3 regions of the Rhodoferax sp. MLSD5-FHT05B10 genome follow, and region 3 is predicted to be linked to each of the others. Evidence: predicted binding sites of a transcription regulator. Region 3 holds the regulator's gene; each other region holds the start of a gene.

Region 1 (7,822 bases), on a different contig from region 3:
CAGCTGAGCCTGTTTGCCATTGACGAGGCGCACTGCGTCAGCCAGTGGGGCCACGACTTCCGACCCGAATACCGGGCGCTGACCGTGCTGCACGAACGCTATGCCGGCGTGCCGCGCATGGCGCTCACCGCCACGGCCGACGACCTGACCCGCGCCGACATCCTGGAGCGCCTGCAGCTGCAGGACGCGCGGGCCTTCGTCAGCAGCTTTGACCGCCCCAACATCCGCTACACCATCGTCGAAAAGACCGACGGCACGCAGCAACTACTGCGCTTCATCGCCCGCGAACACGAGGGCGACGCCGGCATCGTGTACTGCCAGTCGCGCAAGAAGGTGGAGTCGATCGCCGAGACGCTGGTGGAAGCGGGCATCAACGCCCTGCCCTACCACGCCGGGCTGGACAGCAAGCTGCGCCAGCAGCACCAGGACCGCTTCCTGCGGGAGGAAGGCGTGGTGATGGTGGCCACCATTGCCTTTGGCATGGGCATCGACAAGCCCGACGTGCGCTTCGTGGCCCACCTGGACATGCCCAAGAACATCGAAGGCTACTACCAGGAGACCGGACGGGCCGGGCGCGACGGCCTTCCCGCCGACGCCTGGATGGCCTACGGCCTGCAGGACGTGGTCAACCAACGCCGCATGATCGACGAAAGCCCGGCGGCCGATGCCTTCAAGCAGGCCCTGCGCGGCAAGCTCGACGCGCTGCTAGCCCTGGCCGAGGCTACCGACTGCCGCCGGGTGCGCCTGCTCAGTTACTTCGGCGAGGCCAGCCAACCCTGCGGGAATTGCGACAACTGCCTGCACCCGCCGGCGGTGTGGGACGGCACAGACGCCGCGCGCAAGCTGCTCAGCACCATCTACCGCATCCAACAGTCCAGCGGCATGGCGTTTGGCGCCGGCCACGTAATGGACATTGTGCGCGGCAAGACCACCGAAAAAGTCACCCAGTACGGCCATGAGGCCTTGAGCACCTTTGGCATCGGTGCCGGTTTTAGCGAATTGCAGCTGCGCGGCGTGCTGCGCCAGCTCATTGCTATGGGCGCCGTGGCGGTGGACGCCCAGGCGTTCAATACGCTGCAGCTCACGGAGCAGTCACGGGCGGTGCTGAAGGGGGAGGTGTCGGTGCAGTTGCGCGAATCGGTCTCGGCGCCGGCGGACCGCAAGCGGCGCTCCGGCGCGGGTTCCGCGGCGATCAAGGCGCCGATTGCGCTGGACGGTGCGGGGCTGGAGCGCTATGCCGCCTTAAAAGCCTGGCGCGCCGAGGTGGCCCGGGAGCACAACCTGCCCGCCTACGTGATTTTTCACGACGCCACGCTGGCAGCGATTGCCAAGCGGGCCCCACAAACCCTGGACGACCTGCAGGGAATCAGCGGCATTGGCGCCAAAAAGCTGGAAGCCTACGCGCAGGCGGTGCTGCGCGTGGTGTCGATCGACTGATGTGCCGGCGGCTCAATGCCGCTGAAAGCAGCTCTCGTACGACATGGCCGCACCGCTCATGGTGTTCTGCAGGCGGGCGATGGCCCGGCTGTGGCGGTCAGCGCCGTTCTTGTCGGCCAGATGCTGGCGGTGGTACTGCATCAGCGCGTAGAGCTTGGAGCGGCACGCGTCCAGGACGCCCGCGAAATTGAGCGCAATGTAGGCAGAGTGGTCGGCATTGGTATGGCGGTACTCGTCCGCCCAATAGTCGAACAACTGTCCTTGGTAAGTGCCTTTTTCAGGTACCTTGATCATCTCTTTGTGCATATCAACTGGTCAAAATGAAAGAAATAGATACTTTCAAAGCCGGTCAGCCTCTGTTCCAACGTGCTGGCGCTTTCTGGCATCCGCTGGGCAATATGACGCGCGGCGCCCCAAAACGGTTGACACGAACCTGAAATATGCCGGCCAGCGGCCCCGGCAGGCGCCCGATCGGCCGGACGGCAGGTATCCGCGCCAGGGCGAGCGCAGCGGGATCAGTGGGGGCCTTCAGGCCCGCCGCACGGCAAAATGTGCAAATTGCGCGGATAAATGCGCCATCTGCTCCGAAGAGATGGCAAATGGCATACCCTCCGGCACCCGGCACTCCTGCAGCGCCCAATGGGTGACGCCCAGGGCGGCCAGCTCATCCGCCAGCGCCTGCAAGGCGTCAGCGCCAAACAGGCCGGGGTGCCAGGTGGTGCGGCATTCATAGGCAACACCACTGGCCAGGAGGGCACGTAGCGCGTCGCGAGTACGCGGACCGCTGCCCGGGGTGCCGGTCAGGGCGTCGTGGCGGTCCAGGGGAGCCTTGATGTCCAGCCCCACCCAGTCCAGCAGCGGCAGGACCGCCGCCAGCCGCTCGGGGTACATGCCGCCGGTATGCAGGGCGGTCTGGAACTCCAGCCGCCGCACGGCGGCCAGTGCCGACGGCAAGGCGGCCTGCAGGGTCGGCTCGCCACCGGAAAACACCACGCCGTCCAGCAGCCCCTGGCGCGTCTGCAGAAAGGCCAGCACCTGGTCCCAACTCCAACCGGTGGCGGCGCCGGCGTCCAGCAGGTCGGGATTGTGGCAGTAGCCGCAGCGCCAAGGGCAGCCCTGGCAAAACACCACCGCCGCCAGCCGGCCAGGGAAATCGATGCTGGTCAGCCGGGTGAGGCCGCCCACGCGCAGGCCGGCAGCATCGGCCTGCGCATGCCGCGCGGCGGAAGAAGCCGGCGCGCTCTCAGTCCGCACAGCGCTGTTCGGCAAAGAACTGGCGCTCCTGGTGCTCACCCTGCTTGCCGATGTTGAAGCTGGCTACCGGACGGTGGTAGCCCATGACGCGGGTCCAGACCTCGCAGGGCTGGCGCTCGGCGTCGGTCAGTTGCACGGCAGCGCGGTTCACGGCGGTCATCTCGGTGGTGGAAATAGCGGTCATGGAAGGTCTCCTTTGGGGGGTTGAAAAAGCAAGGCTCAGGCCGCCAGCGCCAGGCGTTTGGCGGCCAGGCGTTCCTCGTCGCACACCGGGCAGAACGGGTGCTCGCCGGCCAGGTAGCCGTGGGTGGGACAGATCGAGAAGGTGGGCGTAACCGTGATGTAGGGCAGGCGAAAGCGGGTCAGCGCGCGCTTGACCAGGTCGCGGCAGGCCGCGCCGCTGGAGAGGCGCTCGCCCATGTACAGGTGCAGCACGGTGCCCCCGGTGTACTTGGACTGCAGCTCTTCCTGCCGCTCCAGTGCCTCGTAGGGGTCGTCGGTAAACCCCACCGGCAACTGCGAGGAGTTGGTGTAGTAGGGCCGTTCGGTCGTACCGGCCTGCAGGATGGCGCTCCAGCGCTTCTTGTCTTCCTTGGCGAAGCGGTAGGTGGTGCCTTCGGCCGGCGTGGCCTCCAGGTTGTAGAGGTGGCCGGTTTCCTCCTGGAAGGCGACGATGCGTGCGCGCACATGGTCCAGGAACCGCACGGCCAGGGCCTTGCCTTCGGAGCTGGTGATGTCGTGGCGGTCGGCGCTGAAGTTGCGCACCATCTCGTTGATGCCGTTCACGCCCAGGGTGGAGAAGTGGTTGCGCAGCGTGCCCAGGTAGCGCTTGGTATAGGGAAACAGGCCCTGGTCCATCAGGCGCTGGATCAGCTTGCGCTTGGTTTCCAGACTCTGCTTGCCCAGCTCCAGCAGACGGTCCAGCGCGGCCAGCAGCGCCGGTTCGTCCCCCGCGTGCAGGTAGCCCAGGCGGGCGCAGTTGACGGTTACCACGCCCAGACTGCCGGTCTGCTCGGCGCTGCCAAACAGGCCATTGCCGCGTTTGAGCAGCTCACGCAGGTCCAGCTGCAGGCGGCAGCACATGGAGCGCACCATGTTGGGCTCCAGCTCGGAATTGATGAAGTTCTGGAAATAGGGCAGGCCGTACTTGGCCGTCATCTCGAACAACGCGGCGGCGTTCTCGCTCTCCCAGGGGAAATCGGACGTAATGTTGTAGGTGGGGATGGGAAAGGTGAAGACCCGGCCCTTGGCGTCGCCCGTGGTCATGACGTCGATGTAGGCGCGGTTGATCAGGTCCATCTCAGCCTGCAGCTCGCCGTAGCAGAACGGCATCTCCACGCCGGCGATCACCGGCACCTGTTCGCGCAGGTCCTCGGGGCAATTCCAGTCGAAGGTGAGGTTGGTAAACGGCGTCTGCGTACCCCAGCGCGAGGGGACGTTCAGGTTGTAGACCAGCTCCTGGATGCACTGGCGCACGGCGGCGTAGTCCATGCGGTCCTGGCGCACAAAGGGGGCCATGTAGGTGTCAAACGACGAGAACGCCTGCGCGCCGGCCCATTCGTTTTGCAGCGTACCCAGGAAGTTGACGATCTGGCCCACCGCCGAGGACATGTGCTTGGGCGGACCCGCCTCCACCTTGCCGGGCACTCCGTTCAGGCCCTCGTGCAGGAGCGTGCGCAGCGACCAGCCGGCGCAGTAGCCACTGAGCATGTCCAGGTCGTGGATGTGCAGGTCGCCGCTGCGGTGGGCCTCGCCGATCTCGGGCGTGTAGACGTGCGAGAGCCAGTAGTTGGCCGTGACCTTGCCCGACACGTTCAGGATCAGCCCGCCCAGCGAATAGCCCTGGTTGGCATTGGCGTTGACCCGCCAGTCGGCGCGCGACAGGTATTCGTTGACGGACGACTCCACATTCACCAGGGTCTGGCGATCCGAACGCAGGGCGGCGTGGCGTTCGCGGTAGACGATGTAGGCGCGCGCCGTCTGGAAGTGGTTGGCGGCGATCAGGGTCTGCTCCACCACGTCCTGGATCTGCTCGATGGCGGGGGCCTGGCCGTGGAAGCGGTGGATCAGCACCTTCACCACCTGGGCGCACAGCAGGGCGGCTTCGTCGGCGCCGAATTCGCCACTGGCGGCGCCGGCCCGCACCAGCGCGGAGAGGATTTTGTCGGCGTCGAAGGGCGCGCGTTGGCCGCCGCGCTTGAGGACCTCGCGCGGCAGGGTGATCAGGGTATTTTGCATGGGCGTCTCCCGGGTTTTTGGATCGTAAACACTACCTATGGTGTGCACGATACCCTTCAGACACTACCTGTAGTTTGATTTGAAACAACAAAGGGGCGTGACTGTTTGTAACAAACAGCCTGTTTTCAACCAGTTTGGATGGAAAAGATCAGCCCAGAAAGCCCATGCCGCGCACCTCCCGCACCTCGGGCTTGATGCGGTGTTCCGCCTCCAGCTGTTCCAGAAACTCGCCCGGCTCCAGCGGCGTGTCCAGAATCACGGCCTGGCGCCGCACGGCCGCAAAGTCGCCCAGGCACAGCTGGTCCAGGGCAGCCAGCCGGGTTTGCAGCGCGGGCTGCAGCCGGCCGGCATCGCCCGCGCAGGCTTCCGCCACGAACACGGCTTCGCGCTGTGTCCGGGTCAGCGGCTTGAACTGGATCTTGAATGTGAAGCGGCGCAGCGCCGCCTGGTCCAGGCGGTCCATCAGGTTGGTGGTGCAGATGAAGATGCCGCGAAAACGCTCCATGCCTTGCAGCATCTCGTTGACCTCGGATACCTCGTAGCTGCGCTGCGCGCCACGGCGGTCCTGCAGGAAACTGTCGGCTTCGTCCAGCAGCAGCACGGCGTTCTCGGCCTCCGCGTCCCGGAACATGGCGGCCATGTTCTGCTCGGTTTCCCCAACATACTTGCTCATCAGGTCGCTGGCCTGGCGCACCATCAGGGTCTGGCCCAGCGCCGTGGCAATGTGCTCGGCCAGTGCGGTTTTCCCGGTTCCTGGCGGACCGTAGAAGCACAGGGTACCGTGACCGCGCGCCTGCAGCGCCTGCACCATGCGACCAATCTCGAAACGGCTTTCCACATGGAGCAGCCCCAGGTCGTACCGGGTGACGGCAGGCGGACGCCCGGCATCCAGTGCCCGGTTGCCCAGGGCCAGGTCTGCATTGCGGAGTTGCCGCTCGATCAAGGCCTCCAGACCCGGCTCCTCCCCGCCCTCCGGTGCACCGGGAGCGGCCAGTCCGGCAAAACGCGCCGCCGTCTGGATTTGCGCCGGCGTCAGGCCCTTGCGGCGGGTCAGGCGGGCCACAAACGCATCGGACACCGCCACTCCGGCCAGGGTCTTGCGCACCAAGGCCTCGCGCGCACCCGGTGGCGGCGACTTGAGTTCGAGGTGGTAGGCAAAGCGGCGGCGAAAGGCCGGGTCGATCTGCTCGATCTGGTTGGTGACCCAGATGGTGGGCACGGCGTTCGATTCCAGCACCTGGTTGACCCAGGCCTTGCCGCTGACACTGCTGTTGGGCGGCGCGGCCGTGGCATCGGCGCGGGCCATGCGGTGCGCCGCCTCACTGGTCAGGGGCGGGAACACGTCCTCCACCTCGTCAAACAGCAGGGCCGCCTGAGCACTCCCCTTGAGGAACACCTGGGCGATCTGCAGCGAACGGTAGCGGTCGCGGCCGCTCAGGGAGTTGCCGTCGCGGTCGGCGTACTCGACCTCGAACAACTCCAGCCCGGCCGCCTGCGCCACCACCTTGGCCAGTTCGGTCTTGCCAGTGCCGGGCGGGCCATACAGCAGCACATTGATCCCCACCTCCTGGCGCGCCACGGCGTTGGCCAGCAGGGCGCACAGCACCCGGGCATCTTCGGCCACAAAGGCGAAATCGTCCAGCCCCAGCGGACTCTTGCTGGACAGGCGGGTGAACACCGCCATCAACTCGGCCTGGTCGCGGTAGGCGCGCATCAGCACCGGTGGCAGTTTCTCGCTGACCTTCATCAGGTCGGCCAAGTCGGTGATGTTGTGCTCGGAAATCAGGTTTTCCACCAGCCCGATGCGCTCCAGCCGGGAGCCGGCGCGCAGGGCCTCGGCCACCTGCTCGGGGTTGACACCGGCGACCTCGGCAATCGCGGCATAGGCCTCCGGTGCATTGTTCACCTTGAACTCGACCAGGATTGAGCGCATGTCACGCTGGTAGCGGGCCAGCGTGCCGTACAGCAGCAAGGCACGCTCGGCCTTGTTGAGCTGCAGCAGCCCCGCCAGAGCGTTGATGTTTTTCTCCACCAGCGTGGACTGGCGCTTGAGCGCATGGCGCAGCCACTCGCCGGTTACCGTCAGCACCGCAATCAGATCCTTGGGCTGGTCTTTGGCGTATTCATCCAGGAAAAAATACAGCGTGGCCTCGTCGTACGGGCCATGCCAGACGCCGTAACGGCCCAGGAATTCCGCCGCGTCCAACGCGTCGTGCCCGCGCCAGAGTTCATTGCCGGCGCAACGCCGCCCCAGGAATTCACGCAGGCGGGCCAGTACCGACACCGGCCACACCAGGTGCCGGCCGGCCAGGCCCACGATGCCATTGAAGTCCCGGCGCACGTTCAGGCCGGCGCCCTGGCGCGCCGCCAGGGTAAGAATGAAATGCGAACACATCAGGTCCAGCACCGGCGCCTCCAGCAGGCCCGGCGAGGGAATCAGGTGCCCGTTCAGGGGCTGGGACAGCGAACGCTTGGCCATCAAACGCCTCCGGCACAGGGGTGTGCAGGGTTCACCATACTGCAGACCGGCGCAAGATGGAAGCCTCGCCGGGAAAATTCGTGCAAAACGGATGACAATGCGCCCATGGTTGAATACCCCGACATCACCGCTGCGGCCCAGCGCCTGCACGGCCACCTGCTGCAAACGCCCTGCGTGGCCTCGCAGACCCTGTCCGACATCACCGGAGCCCAGGTCTTCCTGAAGTTCGAGAACCTGCAGTTCACCGCCTCCTTCAAGGAACGGGGTGCCTGCAACAAGCTGGCCCAGCTCACGCCGGAGCAGTCTGCACGCGGCGTCATCGCCATGAGCGCTGGCAACCATGCACAAGGGGTGGCTTACCATGCCCAGCGGCTGGGGCTGCGCGCGGTCATCGTCATGCCGCGCTTCACACCG
Region 2 (7,822 bases), on a different contig from region 3:
TGCCACCAGTGCGGCGTCCACATCCCGGCCAGCGACGCCGTCATCGGCACGCACGGCACCTACTGCAGCATCGCGCACCGGCAGCAAATGGAACCCTGAATGGACGCATTGGACCCCGCTCACTCGTGGTTTGATCCTACCGTCCTGCAGGCGCCACCCGAAGCGCCGGAGGATTCGCACGAGCTGGTCCGTCTGTGGCAGGGTTTCATGACGGCACGGCTCACCCTGGGCCTAGTGCTGGTGGTCCTGCAGATCGCTCTGTTCGTCACCGGCACCTTGCACAGCTTGGCGCTGATTGCCATCAGTGCCGTCTATTTCTCTGGCACGCTGGCCGCGCGGTTCTACATGCGCCCCCGGCCTCTGGGCCAGTCGTTCAACCGGACCTGGGGCGCACTGGTGGGGCTGGACGTCCTGACGTTTTCCGCCCTGCAACTGCTACCGGGCAGCAGCATCAACTACACCCCGCTGTTTGCCCTGCCCATCCTGCACGCCTCCGTGCTGGGGTCCTTGCGGTTGGCACTCGGCACGGCAGCAGCCGTCACCATGCTGCTGCTGGGCAACACCCTGTGGACCTACCTGCACGGCCCCGCCGATGCCACACCCTACTTTGTGCAGTCGGCGCTCAGCGGCGCCGGCTACTTTGTCATTGCCCTGCTGGGTAACCAGCTCTCCAACCGCCTGGCCAGCGAGGGCCGGCGCGCCCGCCTGAGCCAGCTGGCCGTCACCATCCAGCGCCAGGTCAATGAGCTGGTGATCGAATCACTGCCGGACGGGGTGCTGATCGTGGACGACCGGGGCTGTGTCCGCGCCGCCAACCCGGCAGCACGGGAATTGCTGGGCTCCCCGTTGATCGCGCACGCGTCCGTATTCGACCTGCGCGACGAGCCCGGCTGGAAGCCCTTGCTCAACCTCACCCGCCTGAGCGTGGGTACCGGACAAAGCCACGAAGAAGACGTGACCATCCGCCACCATGACCACGGGCCCCGCCGGGTACGGGCGCGCACCCGCCTGGCCGCACCACACGGGCCGGAAGGGGAAAGCCTGTGCGTCCTGTTTTTGCAGGACCAGCGCGAGCTGGAAGCGCGCATGCGAACCGAAAAGCTGGCCAGCATGGGACGCCTGTCGACGGCGGTCGCCCATGAAATCCGCAACCCGCTGGCTGCCATTGTCCAGGCCAATGCGCTGCTGGAAGAAGACCTCACAGACCCCAAGCTGAAGCAGCTGACCCTGATGGTCAGCCAGAACGCCAAGCGACTGGAAAAGATCGTCCTCGACATCCTCAAGGTCTCCCAGGCACAACCCCACGACCAGACACACCCCTTGACCGCCCTGGCACTGAGCGAATGGACGCACCGCATTTGCAGCGACTGGAGCGCCCAGAACGCGTGCCAGCGCCAATTGCTGACCCCACCGGGGCCCCAGGGAATAACCGTCCGCTTTGACGCCGACCACCTGCGGCGGGTGCTGGTCAACCTGCTGGACAATGCGCGCCGTTACGCCACGCAGCAGCCAGAAGCGATCCAGGTCAGCACCAGCATCACCGGTGCGCAACACGCAACCCTTTCCGTTTGGAGCGATGGCGCGCCCATGGACCAGTCGGTGGAGAGCCATCTGTTTGAACCCTTCTTCTCATCGGAAAGCCGGTCCAGCGGACTGGGTTTGTACATTTGCCGGGAATTGTGCGAGGGGCACGGCGCGACCATTGCGTACCAACGCAGTTTCCGCAACGCCCGCGGCCAGTCCACCGACGGCAATGAATTTGCCATCACCTTCCTGCGCACCAATACCCCCACTACCGTACCCACAACCGAGGCCACCGCGACCCCATGGCAAGCCACACTGCATTGAGCAACGCACAGATTCTGGTAATCGACGACGAGCCGGATCTGCGCACCCTGTACGAACTCACCCTGCTGCGTGAAGGCTACCGGGTGGAAACCGCCGGCAGCGTGCAGGACGCCTGGCAGCTGCTGGACGCCCAGCACTTCGACGTGGTGATCACCGACATGCGCCTGCCGGACGGGCTGGGCATCGACATCCTGTCCACCATGAAGGTCCGGCAGCGGCCGGAACGCTGCATCGTGATCACTGCGCACGGTTCGGCCGAAAACGCGGTGGAGTCGCTCAAGGCCGGCGCGTTTGACTACCTCACCAAACCGGTAGACCTGAAACAGTTCCGCGCCGCCATTGCATCGGCGGTGCAAGACGCACCCACCCGCAGCACGCCCGTGCGCGCGGTGGCGGGGACGCCTCCATCCGGAGCAGCGCCCGCGACCGTCAGCGGCCAGGCGGCACTCGCGCGCCTGGCGGGCAACTCTGCCGCCATGCGCAGCGTCAAGGAGCGCATTGTCCGGGTCGCCCGCAGCATGGCACCGGTACTGGTACGGGGTGAGTCCGGCACCGGCAAGGAACTGGTGGCCAGCGCCCTGCACGCCAACAGCCACCGCGCAACCGGCCCCTGGGTCGCCGTCAACTGCAGTGCCATACCGGAGAACCTGCTGGAAGCGGAATTCTTCGGCGCCAGAAAGGGCGCCTATACCGGATCGACCCACGACCGGGAGGGCTTTTTCCAGGCTGCCAAGGGTGGAACCCTGTTTCTGGACGAAATTGGCGACTTGCCCCTGGCCATGCAGTCCAAGCTGCTGCGTGCCATTCAGGAACGGTGTGTGCGCCCTCTGGGTTCCAGCCAGGAGGAGCCGGTGGACGTGCGCATCATCAGTGCCACGCACAAGGATTTGCCGGCCGAGGTTCAGGCCGGCCGGTTCCGCCAGGATCTTTTTTACCGGCTCAACGTCATCGACATCTTCATTCCCCCGCTGCGCGAGCGGTGCGAGGACCTGCCCGCGCTGTGCCAGACGCTGGTGGCCCGGATTGCCGACGAATCGGGCATGCCCGTGCCACGCCTGTCGCACGATTTCATGGAGCAGCTGGCGCGCCAGCCCCTCAACGGCAACGTGCGCGAGCTGGAGAACCTGCTGCACCGTGCGGTCGCGCTGTGCGATGGCGACGAGTTGCAACTCGACGATCTGCACACACCGACCAGTGGCTTGATGCCGCTGGAAGTCCCCGCCACCGCAGCGCCGCCCGCAGCCGCCGCCACGCCCGGCCATGCGGAGCTGCCCACCGATCTGCAAAGCCATCTGGATCAGCAGGAGCGGGAAATCCTGATCAAGACCTTGGGCGAAACCGGCTTCAACCGCACCCTGGCAGCCAGCCGGCTGGGCCTGAGCCTGCGGCAAATCCGCTACCGCATTGCGCGGCTGAAAATCAACGTCCCCGCTTCCCGGGACGAGGGCTCCGATGCCTGAGGCGCAGCACTCCGGATCGGGCCTGTGGCAAGACGGCTGGTACCACTTTGCGCGCCGCCTGCCGTCACCCAACTTCGGTCCGCGCCCGGCCTTGGCGCAGATCGACCTCATCGTGCTGCACTCCATCAGCCTGCCCCCGGGTGTCTATGGCGGCTCCCAGGTACAAGCCCTGTTCACCAACCAGCTCGACTGGGAACAGCACCCCTACTTCAAGCAGATAGAAGGCCTGCAGGTATCGGCCCACTTCTACATCCAGCGCGGGGGCGAGATCTGGCAGTTTGTCAGTTGCGATGACCGTGCCTGGCACGCCGGTGTCTCGCACTACCGGGGGCGTGCGCAATGCAACGACGACTCCATCGGGATCGAACTCGAAGGCCTGGAAGGCGACACATTTGAACCGGCGCAGTACGAGGCACTGGAAGCCCTGTGCCCGGCACTGGCCCAGCAGTACCCGATTGCGCATCTGGCCGGCCACGAACACATCGCGCCCGGGCGCAAGGCGGACCCCGGCCCCGGCCTGGACTGGGCCCGGCTGCGGCAAAGTCTGGGGTTCGCGCCTCAGTGTTTTCCCGGAATGGCCCGGCACCCGAAACCGGATTGATTTTTGTGCCGCCGCCTGGGTGGCACAACACACGCCCCCGCATCGGCCGATCTCAGTCCATCCGAAACGACGGCTGCACGCGCCTGCTGCCGTCAAATGCCGCCGAAAGCGGCATCAGGACTGGATGCATTCTCCCGGACTCCCACAGGACAAGGCCTGCGCGGCCCTGTCGGCAGGGCAACGCCGGCGTGCCGCACGGCAGCGCACGGGTAGCACATCTTGCAGCGGTCCGTGCGCCAAGGGGGCTTTGACCAAAAACGCTACAGGTAGTGGCTTGTAACTGTCACAGACCCCATATATAGTGGGCACCGTCTCCACCGTCTTTTCGACAATCGCATCTCGCAGGACGGTCGCCGAGTGCAGCCCAACCCAAAAAAATACGGATCACGACGAGGAAATCATGCAATCTGTTTCTAGCACCCCCACCCCGGCTTCCAGCCCCTTCGCACACCAGACACCCATGGCGGCCGAAACCGCCCACAACCTGCTGGCCCACTACCAGATCATTCGACGCAACGGTGCGGTCGTTCCCTTTGAGCCCAACAAAATTGCCATCGCCATGATGAAGGCCTTTCTTGCGGTGCACGGCACCCAGGGAGCGGCATCGGCCAGCGTGCGCGAAACGGTCGACGGACTGACCCAGCAGGTCATCCGGGCGCTCATGCGTTCGCGCCCCGGCGGCGGCACCTTCCACATCGAAGACGTGCAAGACCAGGTCGAACTCGGGCTCATGCGCGGCGGCCACCACGAAATCGCCCGCGCCTATGTGCTGTACCGCGAGCGCCGCACCCAGGAACGCGCCCAGCATGTCGCCCAGGAAGCGCCGCCCGCGCCGGTTCTGCATGTGCTCGAAGATGGACAGCGCGTGGCGCTGGACCTGAGCCGGCTCCAGTCCCTGATCGAGGCCGCCTGTGCGGGCCTGGGCAGCGACGTCCAGGCGGCCCCCATTCTGGCCGAGACCATGCGCAACCTGTATGACGGCGTGCCCATGGACGAGGTGTACAAGGCATCCGTCCTGGCCGCCCGCACCCTGATTGAAAAGGACCCCGACTACACCTACGCCACCGCGCGCCTGCTGTTTCACAGCATTTCACGCGAAGTGCTGGGCCGTGACGTGGCGCCCGTCGACATGGCACAGGCCTACGCCGACCACTTCCCCGGCTTCATCAAGCAGGGCGTGGACGCCGAGTTGCTGGACGAGCGCCTGATGCAGTTCGACCTGAAGCGTCTGGGCGCAGCCCTCCAGGCCGGGCGGGACCTGCAATTTGACTACCTGGGCCTGCAAACCCTGTACGACCGCTACTTCCTGCACGTGGGCAAGGCCCGCATTGAATTGCCCCAGGCCTTCTTCATGCGCGTGGCCATGGGTCTGGCACTGAACGAGATCGACCGCGAAGCCCGCGCCATCGAGTTCTACGAGGTGCTGTCCTCCTTCGACTTCATGTCCTCCACGCCAACGCTGTTCAACAGCGGCACGCTGCGCTCCCAGCTCTCCAGTTGCTACCTGACCACCGTGCCCGACGACCTGGACGGCATCTACGAATCGATTAAGGAAAACGCCCTGCTGTCCAAATTCGCCGGCGGTCTGGGCAACGACTGGACACGCGTGCGTGCCCTGGGCGCCCATATCAAGGGCACCAACGGCGAATCGCAGGGCGTGGTGCCGTTCCTGAAGGTGGTCAACGATACGGCCGTGGCGGTGAACCAGGGCGGCAAACGCAAGGGAGCTGTCTGCACCTACCTGGAAACCTGGCACCTGGACATCGAAGAGTTCCTGGAGCTGCGCAAGAACACCGGCGACGACCGCCGCCGCACCCATGACATGAACACCGCCAACTGGATTCCCGACCTGTTCATGCGCCGCGTGATGGAAAAAGGCAGCTGGACCCTGTTCTCACCTTCCAACGTGCCCGATTTGCACGACCTGTTTGGCGCGGATTTCGAGAAAGCCTACGTAGCATATGAGGAAAAGGCCGCCCGCGGCGACATCAAGCCCTCCCGCACGGTGCAAGCCACGGACCTGTGGCGCAAGATGCTGACCATGCTGTTTGAGACCGGCCACCCCTGGATCACGTTCAAGGACGCCTGCAACGTGCGCTCCCCCCAGCAACACGCCGGCGTGGTGCACTCCAGCAACCTGTGCACCGAGATCACGCTCAACACGTCGGACACCGAGACAGCGGTCTGCAACCTGGGCTCCGTCAACCTGCGCCAGCACTTGAAAGACGGCGCACTGGACCACGACAAGCTCAAGCGCACCATCGCCACCGCCATGCGCATGCTGGACAACGTGATCGACATCAACTACTACGCCGTCAAGAAGGCGCGCGACTCCAACCTGCGCCACCGTCCGGTCGGCCTGGGTGTGATGGCTTTCCAGGACAGCCTGTACGAGTTGCGCATCCCCTACGCCAGCGAGGCCGCCGTGCAGTTCGCCGACCAGTCCATGGAGGCGATCTGCTACTACGCCTACTGGGCTTCCACCGAGCTGGCCCGCGAGCGGGGCAAGTACAGTAGCTACAAAGGCTCCCTGTGGGACCAGGGCATCCTGCCACTGGACACCCTGGACCTGCTGGCCAATGCGCGCGGCGGCTACGTGGAGGTGGACCGCTCCGCCACGCTGGACTGGGACGCCCTGCGCAAAAAGATCGCGCAGGACGGCATGCGCAACTCCAACTGCGTGGCCATTGCGCCCACCGCCACCATCTCCAACATCATCGGCGTCGATGCCTCCATTGAACCCAGCTTTGGCAACCTGTCGGTCAAGTCCAACCTGTCGGGCGAGTTCACCGTCATCAACGGCTACCTCGTCAAGGACCTGAAACGCCTGGGCCTGTGGGACGACGTGATGGTGATGGACCTGAAGCACTTTGATGGCTCGCTCAGCCCTATCGATCGCGTGCCCCAGGAAGTGAAGCAGTTGTACGCAACCGCGTTTGAGGTGGAAACCCAGTGGCTGGTGGAAGCCGCTGCACGCCGCCAGAAATGGATCGACCAGGCGCAGTCACTGAACATCTACATGGCGGGAGCCTCCGGCAAGAAGCTCGACGAGACCTACAAGCTCGCCTGGCTGCGCGGACTGAAAACAACGTACTACCTGCGCACCATGTCCGCCACCCACGCCGAGAAATCCACCGTGACGGCTGGCCGTCTGAATGCCGTCTCCAGTGGCAGCGATAGCGCCGGTTCCCTGCGCAGTTCCAGCGCACTGGAGGCAGCGGCAGCGGCCGCGCACATGCAGATGGAGATGGCCAGTCACGTTGCGACCGACATCAAATTCTGCGGCGTCGACGACCCCACATGCGAGTCGTGTCAGTAATGCAAGCCTGGCCATCGCATGCCATGCGATGCAATTGAACAACACATGAGGGCAGTGAAATGCAGGATTACTTTTCATTTCATTTCGCTGCTCTCATAATCCGCTGATTGGAATCACTTATGTTGACCTGGGACGAAGAAGTCAAGCCCACATCGCTAACAAATTTTGTGCACATGCCGCCGGTCAACCCGTCGGTCGTGCAGGCTCAAGTCACCCCCGGATTTCGCACACTGAACGACGGCGCAACGGTTGCATCCCACACGGCACCGGCTGTCGCTTCCACTGACACGGCGCCCCGCCGCGTACAAGCTGCCGACAAGCGCATCATCAATGGCAAGACGGACGTCAACCAGCTCGTCCCCTTCAAATACAAATGGGCCTGGGAAAAATACCTGGCCACCTGCGCCAACCACTGGATGCCGCAGGAAGTCAACATGACGCGCGACATTGCCTTGTGGAAAGACCCCAACGGCCTGACCGAGGACGAGCGCCGCATCATCAAGCGCAACCTCGGCTTCTTTGTCACCGCCGACTCGCTGGCTGCGAACAACATCGTGCTGGGTACCTACCGCCACATCACGGCGCCCGAATGCC
Region 3 (7,822 bases):
TCCTTGAGATCTTGCAGCACCGGGTTTTCGCTGGTGACTACGACGCACACCCGGGCTGCCGCCACCTTGTTCCAGCGCTGTAGGCTCGTCCAGGCGGCGAGTGAGGCAACGGGCGTGTTGATCTCAGTTGCAGTCAGGTAGCCCATAACGGTCTGGCTGCTCAATACGGCCGGGTCCGTCACAGCAAAACTCAGCGACATGCTTTCTATGTTCTCCGCAAGTACCTGTGTTTGTGTCAGGTCGCCACTGCCCCGGCAGTTGAGCGCGTTGTTGGCAACGTAGAGTCGCGCTTGCATTTTGTAATAGCTGGGCGGGCCAGGGGTTGCTGCAACGCCCGTTCCAAGGCAGTCCTGCAGCAATGTCGGGTCTGTGGGGAGCGCTTTCTTGCTCCACTTTCCGGATGCAGGGTCACCTTCGTAAACTACGGCCAATGCTGCATCGCTACCGCTGGCGTTGCAGGTCAGGGCGCTTACGTTGGCGAGCTTGGTGTCTGTAAAGCCCGTGTCGCAGGCAAAGAGACTCCAGCCGGCTTGCCCCAGGTCGTTGACGGCCCCACCCGATCGGACTGGGTTGTAGCCGGCCCGGCGCAACTCCTGGGTGATAACGTCCAGGGCCATCTGGGCATCCTCATTCATTTGGGCTTGGGCTTGCGCGTTGCGTGTCGCGGTGCTGCCTGAGGTGTAAATCACCACTAGGGCGGCGACTACAACCAGTCCCAAAGTAATGGAGATCAGGAGTTCGATCAGCGTAACGCCGTTTTGGTGGTTGCGCGAGTGGGCAGGATGGTGCAGAGTGTGCCGTGTCATAGCTGCACCTTCATATAAAAGCAGCGCGGCAAATTCGCCAGGGCTTTGGCGGTCGCGGGGCAATTGTCGGCATTGATTTCGGTTGAGGTTCCATTTTTAAGGGTGTTGAGGACACCGGGTTCCTCCCAGACAATCCATAAATCGGCTTCGGTTGTGCTTTTGACCCCGCCAACGGTAGGGCGCGACAATTCCACGCCGCCCAGCGGAAGTTGTTTGCGTACGAGATTCTGGAAGCCTGTCAAATCGGCCGTTGCCAGAAGCAGCGCGGTATTGCAGGTCGGAAACGCGCACGGAGCTTCCGCCGGGGGCGCCGCATCCGTCAGCTTGGATACGTCGTAGTTGCCGGCGGCAAAACCGGTTTGGTTCAAGCGGATGATTTCGGCCAGCTCGTTGGCCAGCGCGCTCGCAACGGCGCGGTTTGCAGCATTTTTCTGTGCCGCTACGGAGTAGGCCTGCATGCCTGCCATTGCCAACAAACCGAAGGACATGAGCAAAATGGAAACCAGCACTTCCAGCAGCGAAGCGCCACGCTGCGTGCGCAGACTTCGGCTGGCGAAATGGCTTTGCGTGGATGCGTTTAGCATGCAGACTCCCCCTTTTGCAGGCGGACTCGACCAACAGAATTGAGGCACAGCGTACGGGCATAGCTTGCATCACTGTTCAGCGAACCGGGGGCATGAACCAGCCACCGCCCCTGTTGACCCACGGCACGGCCGTTGGCGTCGTAGATGATTTTGTTTCCGGTGGTGACGGCGCTTACCGAGGGGCTGGCACTGACTGCAAAAAAGTCGCCGATGCCCCGCAACGATTCTTGAACGCGCAAGACGGTGTCCGTGCCGTTGTCGAACGTGCCGTCCCCGTTTTCGTCGAGAAACACCACCCAGCCTTCCATCCAGCCACCGACAGCCAGCCCGTCTCCGCTGGAGCACGTAGGGGCGGCGGCCAGCGGGGCATTGCTGCGGCACATCGTGACGCTTTTTCCGCGTCGCATGGCCTCGCCGCGGGCGTATCGGGTGTCTCCGATGAAGCTGTTGACGGCCCTTGAAACCGTGGAGTTGGCAATCAGGCCCATGAAGGATGGCACAGCGATGGCCGCCAAGATGGCGGCAATGGTTACCACCACCAATAGTTCAATCAGCGTGAACCCGCGTTGCGGCAGTGAGCCGATGGGGCGTTTTCCGGGCGCTCGTCCGGTATCAGGGCAGGATGGTCTTTTCCACATGCCCCCGAGGTTCTGCGAAGCACGCCGGTTTGGCAACCGGCGGTTGACAACCGGGCAGATTGGGGAGATGAACGGTGGCCTATTGGCCTACCGCCGCACCTCGTCTACCAGCATCTTGAATTCGTCAATGTCTTCGAAACTGCGGTAAACGCTGGCAAAACGCACGTAAGCCACCTTGTCCAGCTTCTTCAGTTCGCGCATGACCAGTTCGCCAATGCGGGCGGAGGGCACTTCGCGCAGGCCCAGGTTGAGCAGTTTTTCTTCGATCCGCTCGATGGCGCTGTCGATTTGTTCGGTGCTGACCGGGCGCTTGCGCAGTGCCAGCTTGAACGAGGCCAGTAGCTTGGCGCGCTCGTACTCGATGCGCCGGCCGTCTTTCTTGACAATGGCCGGGTAGTTGACGTCCGGGCGCTCGTAGGTGGTGAAGCGCTTTTCGCACGAGCCGCATTGGCGCCGGCGGCGGATGAAGTCCCCATCTTCAGAAATCCGCGTTTCCACCACCTGGGTCTCGGAGTGGCTGCAGAAGGGGCACTTCATGGCTCGTGCAATCCCCGGATCAGCGGTAGACCGGGAAGCGGGCGGTCAGGGCGTTGACCTTGGCGCGCACCGCGGCAATGTTGGCCTCATCGCGCGGGTTGTCCAACACGTCGGCCACCAGGTTGGCGGTGATGCGGGCTTCCTCGTCCTTGAAACCACGAGTGGTCATGGCCGGGGTGCCGATGCGCACGCCGCTGGTCACCATGGGTTTTTCGGGGTCGTTGGGGATGGCGTTCTTGTTGATGGTCATGTGGGCACTGCCCAGCACGGCCTCGGCTTCCTTGCCGGTAATGCCCTTGGCGCGCAGGTCCACCAGCATGACGTGGCTCTCGGTGCGGCCACTCACAATGCGCAGGCCGCGCTGGGTGAGGGTTTCGGCCACGATCTGGGCGTTTTTCAGCACCTGTTGCTGGTAAACCTTGAACTCGGGCGTCAGGGCTTCCTTGAACGCCACGGCCTTGGCGGCAATCACGTGCATCAGCGGGCCACCCTGTAGGCCGGGGAAAATGGCGCTGTTGATGGCTTTTTCGTGCTGGGCCTTCATCAGGATGATGCCGCCACGGGGGCCGCGCAGGCTCTTGTGCGTGGTGGAGGTCACCACGTCGGCGTGGGGCACCGGGTTGGGGTAGACGCCTGCGGCAATCAGGCCGGCATAGTGGGCCATGTCGACCATGAAGATGGCACCCACGTCCTTGGCGACCTTGGCAAAACGTTCGAAATCGATGGCCAGGGAATAGGCGCTGGCGCCAGCGATGATCAGCTTGGGCTTGGTTTCGTGGGCCTTCTTCTCCATGGCGTCGTAGTCGATGGCTTCCTTGGCATCCAGGCCATAGGAGACAACGTTGAACCACTTGCCGCTCATGTTCAGGGGCATGCCGTGGGTCAGGTGGCCGCCTTCGGCCAGGCTCATGCCCATGATGGTGTCGCCGGGCTTTAGGAAGGCCAGGAAAATGGCCTCGTTGGCGGATGCGCCGCAGTGGGGCTGCACGTTGGCGGCTTCGGCGCCGAAAATCTGCTTGACGCGGTCAATGGCCAGCTGTTCTGCCACATCCACGTATTCGCAGCCACCGTAGTAGCGCTTGCCGGGGTAGCCTTCGGCGTACTTGTTGGTCAGCTGGCTGCCTTGCGCGGCCATGACGGCGGGGGAGGCGTAGTTTTCACTGGCGATCAGTTCGATGTGGTGCTCTTGGCGGGCGTTTTCGGCCAGGATGGCGGTCCACAGTTCGGGATCGGCTTGTTCGACGAGGATGTTGCGGTTGTACATGGCAGTCCTTTAAGACAATGAACCTTGTTCACATGAGATGAGACAAGGGCTGCCCAGGCGAACGGCTGAACGTGCCCGCCCTTGCAGGGTGGTCACGGCACGCTTCCCAGTGGTGTCCCACGTCAACGCCAAGAACCGCTGCGGGTTCAGACGCCTATCGCCAGTCGCGTGCAGGAGGATTTTACCTGACGCCGCTTACGAGTTGAAATGGCCGGCCAGGTTTTCGGTTGCATCCTGGGGCTTTACCGGGTGCGTCACCGGTATGGCTTGCGGCAGGATGGGCGTCGCCACCCGGCCCGATGCCACCATTTGCAGGCGGTTGTGCTCAGCCAGGACCTTGGCGGCATAGCCGCCATCGTCTTCCAGGTTGCCGGCGCCCACGTAGAATTTGAGGCCCCCTTCAATGGAGCCAGCGCGGGCAATGCACTCCTGCAGCACCTTGACGCCGACGCGCAGGTTGGAAACCGGGTCAAAGGCGGCGAGCTTGCCGCCGAAACCTTCGTACTTGTCGCTGTGGACCTTGGTCATGACCTGCATCAGGCCTTGAGCGCCCACGGAACTCTGGGCGAACGGGTTGAAGCCCGACTCGATGGCCATGATGGCCAGGATCAGCGTGGGGTCGAGCTTGGCGCGGTTGCCGGTTTCGTAGGCCTCAGCCACCAGCGCGCTCAGGGGCTCGGGCGCCACGTTGTACTTCTTGCTCAGCCAGTAGGCTACGGCCGCCTGTTGCTTGGGCAGGCTGTGCGGGTTGGTGGCGGTCGCCCGGTCAACGGCTTCCACGTTGTCGGCAACGCCGGTAACGCCAGTAACGGCGCTTTGGCGCGCTTGGAGCCAGCTCATCAGCTGGACCTCGCTCGCCTGGCGGATTTCCGGCCTTGCAGTCAGGGTGATCACGGCAAACATCACGGCCAAGCCCAGCAGGGCAAAGCCGTTGTGCGTGATTTCGAAGAAACCTTGGGCGATGTCGGTGGCAAATGTTGCCAGGCCCTTGGTGAATTTTTGGGTCGCTGTCATAGCTCTTCCTTCTTTGGCGTGGGTCTGGGGCTGGCCACTGCAGGGCAGCAGGCCGTTTCAGACACCCCGTTTGGGTTGGTACGCTATCAATATCCTGCGGCGTCGATTCGACATGTGCAGCGATTTGAATATGCCGGGTTCGGCAGCGGATGCGGGTTATCCCTAGTCAAATTTTGGGATGGGCGGATTCTAGGGGGCTGCAATATACGAAGTCAACCATATAAATCATGATTGATATGCTTGACATATCTAAATAAGGCCGCAGAGGCAAGCCTGATGCGGCTTTCCCGAACATGGCCGAGCGCTCAGAAAATCTGGCAATCGGTGTGACAAAGCCCATTGAAAGAGGAATTTGCAATGGGCCAGGGCCGTTACTAGACTGGAATCGCCTGTTAAACACAGGCAGGTGTCGGCAGTAGCCAGTCCATACCATTGTGGTAGCGCGATGAAGCGGCCCCGACATTTCAAGGAGGCAATCTATTGCCTCCTAGACACCATGGGACCTCAAACTCCCGCGTGTCAGCCCAGACGGCATGGACCTGTGGTCAGCCGTCGAGCCCGGGTCCGGACCTGATGGTCTGGGTTCGGGCTTTCTCGTTTGTGCACCTCATATATATAGGCACCGTGCGCACTCCCTGGGGACGCGGGTAGCCGGAATGCGGTCAAAGCACCCTACGGTGGGTCGACGCGGTGGCTCTTTGTGGCGATCGATAAATGGTTCATGCTACTTTTTTGATAGCTGCATGCGCAGTATTGACGGGCGGTTGATGGTGAATGCATCGTAAATCCAGGCACTGCAGCGAAGGCCTGGCGAGCGGGTTTGCGCCGGACCGGACAAAATCCACTGGGCATCTTCCAATTCGCGGCGAAAATACGCAGTTGCAGATTTCCCTTCAACCTATTCCCGAGCCTACCGTGACGTCGACTTCTCCCACCAAAAACAACGATATTGCCCATCTAGACAGTCTGACCGGTGGCGCCTTTTCCGCTCCCACGGCCGGTGAGCGTGCGGCGCGCGTGCGGGAGTGGCTGCTGGGTAGCCCCAGCCCGGAGCAGTTGGCCGATGTGTTCAAGGAACTGAGCGTCAAGGACAAGGGCGCCGCCAAGCTGGTGCGCGAGAAGCTCGATGAGGCCCGGCGCATCAAGGGTCAGGAGACGCTGGCAGCCGAATGGGCGGCCAAGGCCCGGGCCTTGCTGGACATGGCCAAGCTCAATATTGCCGATGCCCTGGCCTGGCAACGCGACGCCGCCAAGGCGGGGGCGCCGCTGAGCCGGGAGCCGCTGGCTTTGCTCAAGACCGAACTGGCCGAACGTGTACGGGTTATTGAAGACCTGCAGCGGCGGGTACAGGTGCAGCGCGAGGCCGCGGTGTTGCTGGCGCAGCGCATTGAGGTGCTGTCGACCAAATCCTGGAAAGACGCGCAAAACGTGCTGGATGCCTTGCGGATAGACGTGGACCAGTGGCAGGTGCAGGCCGCGCAGCTGGTGGCCGATACCAGTTGGGCCAGCGTGGATGCGAAATTTCCCCCCTTGCTGGAGGCCTCGCGGGGTCAACTGCTGGTGGTGTGGGAGGCTTTCCAGGGAGCGCTGACGCTCGCCGTGGCGGCCGCGCAGGATGTGACCGCCGCGTTGCCGCCGGTGCCCGTGTGGGCCGATGAGTTGCGCGTGGCGCGTGGTGTGCCCGTCGAGGCGGTGGCCCGGCAGGCCAAGCCCAAGGTGGACCCGGAGGTGCGCGCCCAGGCCACGGCCAAGGTGCGGGAAGTCCTGTCTGTCCTGGAGCTGGAAATCGCCGAAGGTCATGGCAAGGCCAGTGCCGGCGCGGCCGGTGCACTGCGCCAGGCCCTCAAGGAATTTGGGAAAGTCATTGACGACAAGCTGGAAAACCAGGCCCATGCCGCCCTGGCAGCGGCCGGTGAGCTGGAAGGTTGGCAGCGCTGGCGCGCCGACCAGCTGCGCGAGGCCCTGGTGGCCCAGGCCGAAGGCCTGCTCAAGCGCCCCGAAGGCCAGGCCATGGGCGGACGCAAGATGCAGGAGACCCTGCGCTCCCTGCGCGAGCAGTGGAAACAGACGGACCAGGGCGGCGCGCCCAACCACGCCATGTGGAAACGCTTTGACGAAGCCTGCAACGAGGCCCACAAGGTGGTGGAGGCTTGGCTGGACAAGGTCCGCGCCGAGTCGGCCGAGCACAAGGCCCAGCGCCTGGCGCTGATTGAGGAAGTGAAGGCCTGGGCTGAGGCCAACACCACTGCGCTGGACGACGACTGGAAGGGCTTCAACCGCATCCTGCACCAGTTTGGCGACCGTTGGCGCGAGGCCGGCCATCTGGGCGAAAAAGCCTTTGCCGAACTGCAACCCTTGTGGAAGGCTGCCATTGCCAAGGCGGCTGCGCCGCTGGAGGCCTTGCAGACCGAGAGCCTGGCCCTGCGCCACGCCATGATCGAGGAAGCCAAGGTGCTGGGCGCCGCGCCCGAGTTGCGCATCGATGCCGTGAAAGCCCTGCAGCAGCGCTGGCAGGCCCAGGCGCACCGCGTGCCCATGGACCGCCGCCAGGAACAAAAGCTCTGGGATGCCTTCCGCAAACCCATTGACGACGCCTTCAACCGCAAGACGGCCGAACGTGAAAAGGCCGAATCCGCCCTGGGCGAGCGCGACCGCGTGGTGCTGCAAGCGGCCAAAGCCCTGGACGCCGCCAACGCCAGCGGCGATGCCCAAACCATCCGCGCAGCCATGGCCGCGCTGGAAGCTGCCCTGCAAGGGCAGGCCCAGGCGCAGGCCGATGTACAAACGGCCGGATCGCAGGAAAGCCAGGCCAAGGCCATGGCGCAAACCCCGGAATCTGCTGAAAATGTGACGGCAGCCCCCGTGGACAATGCGCAGACAGCTACAGAAACAATAGCAACTCCAGATGCCGAAACCACGGCCACGGCACCTGCCGAGCCGGCCGCAGCACCCAAGGCTGCGCCCAAACCGGTGGTGGCG

What was found. The regulator NrdR, encoded in region 3, represses ribonucleotide reductase genes. The targets are predictions, from matches to a motif close to CACNANATNTNGTG.
Region 1: the regulator NrdR is predicted to act here: its motif matches at 4,959-4,972, upstream of AC1Q5W_RS10815 (ribonucleoside triphosphate reductase).
Region 2: the regulator NrdR is predicted to act here: its motif matches at 4,200-4,213, upstream of AC1Q5W_RS07535 (ribonucleoside-diphosphate reductase subunit alpha).

The regions. Positions count from the first base shown of each region.
Region 1 is NZ_JBXAFT010000006.1:27,317-35,138, forward strand. It holds gene recQ (DNA helicase RecQ) at 1-1,437, shown strand, start outside; gene AC1Q5W_RS10800 (hypothetical protein) at 1,450-1,743, opposite strand; gene AC1Q5W_RS10805 (anaerobic ribonucleoside-triphosphate reductase activating protein) at 1,966-2,628, opposite strand; gene nrdD (anaerobic ribonucleoside-triphosphate reductase) at 2,681-2,875, opposite strand; gene AC1Q5W_RS10815 (ribonucleoside triphosphate reductase) at 2,911-4,929, opposite strand; gene AC1Q5W_RS10820 (ATP-binding protein) at 5,078-7,408, opposite strand; gene AC1Q5W_RS10825 (threonine ammonia-lyase) at 7,313-7,822, shown strand, end outside.
Region 2 is NZ_JBXAFT010000004.1:64,329-72,150, reverse strand. It holds gene AC1Q5W_RS07555 (PP0621 family protein) at 1-99, shown strand, start outside; gene AC1Q5W_RS07550 (two-component system sensor histidine kinase NtrB) at 100-1,848, shown strand; gene AC1Q5W_RS07545 (sigma-54-dependent transcriptional regulator) at 1,827-3,308, shown strand; gene ampD (1,6-anhydro-N-acetylmuramyl-L-alanine amidase AmpD) at 3,301-3,909, shown strand; gene AC1Q5W_RS07535 (ribonucleoside-diphosphate reductase subunit alpha) at 4,310-7,228, shown strand; gene AC1Q5W_RS07530 (ribonucleotide-diphosphate reductase subunit beta) at 7,348-7,822, shown strand, end outside.
Region 3 is NZ_JBXAFT010000003.1:307,968-315,789, reverse strand. It holds gene AC1Q5W_RS06705 (PilW family protein) at 1-806, opposite strand, end outside; gene pilV (type IV pilus modification protein PilV) at 803-1,390, opposite strand; gene AC1Q5W_RS06695 (GspH/FimT family pseudopilin) at 1,384-2,028, opposite strand; gene nrdR (transcriptional regulator NrdR) at 2,116-2,565, opposite strand; gene glyA (serine hydroxymethyltransferase) at 2,585-3,829, opposite strand; ZMP/ZTP riboswitch at 3,874-4,007, opposite strand; gene AC1Q5W_RS06680 (lytic transglycosylase domain-containing protein) at 4,025-4,843, opposite strand; gene AC1Q5W_RS06675 (DUF349 domain-containing protein) at 5,759-7,822, shown strand, end outside.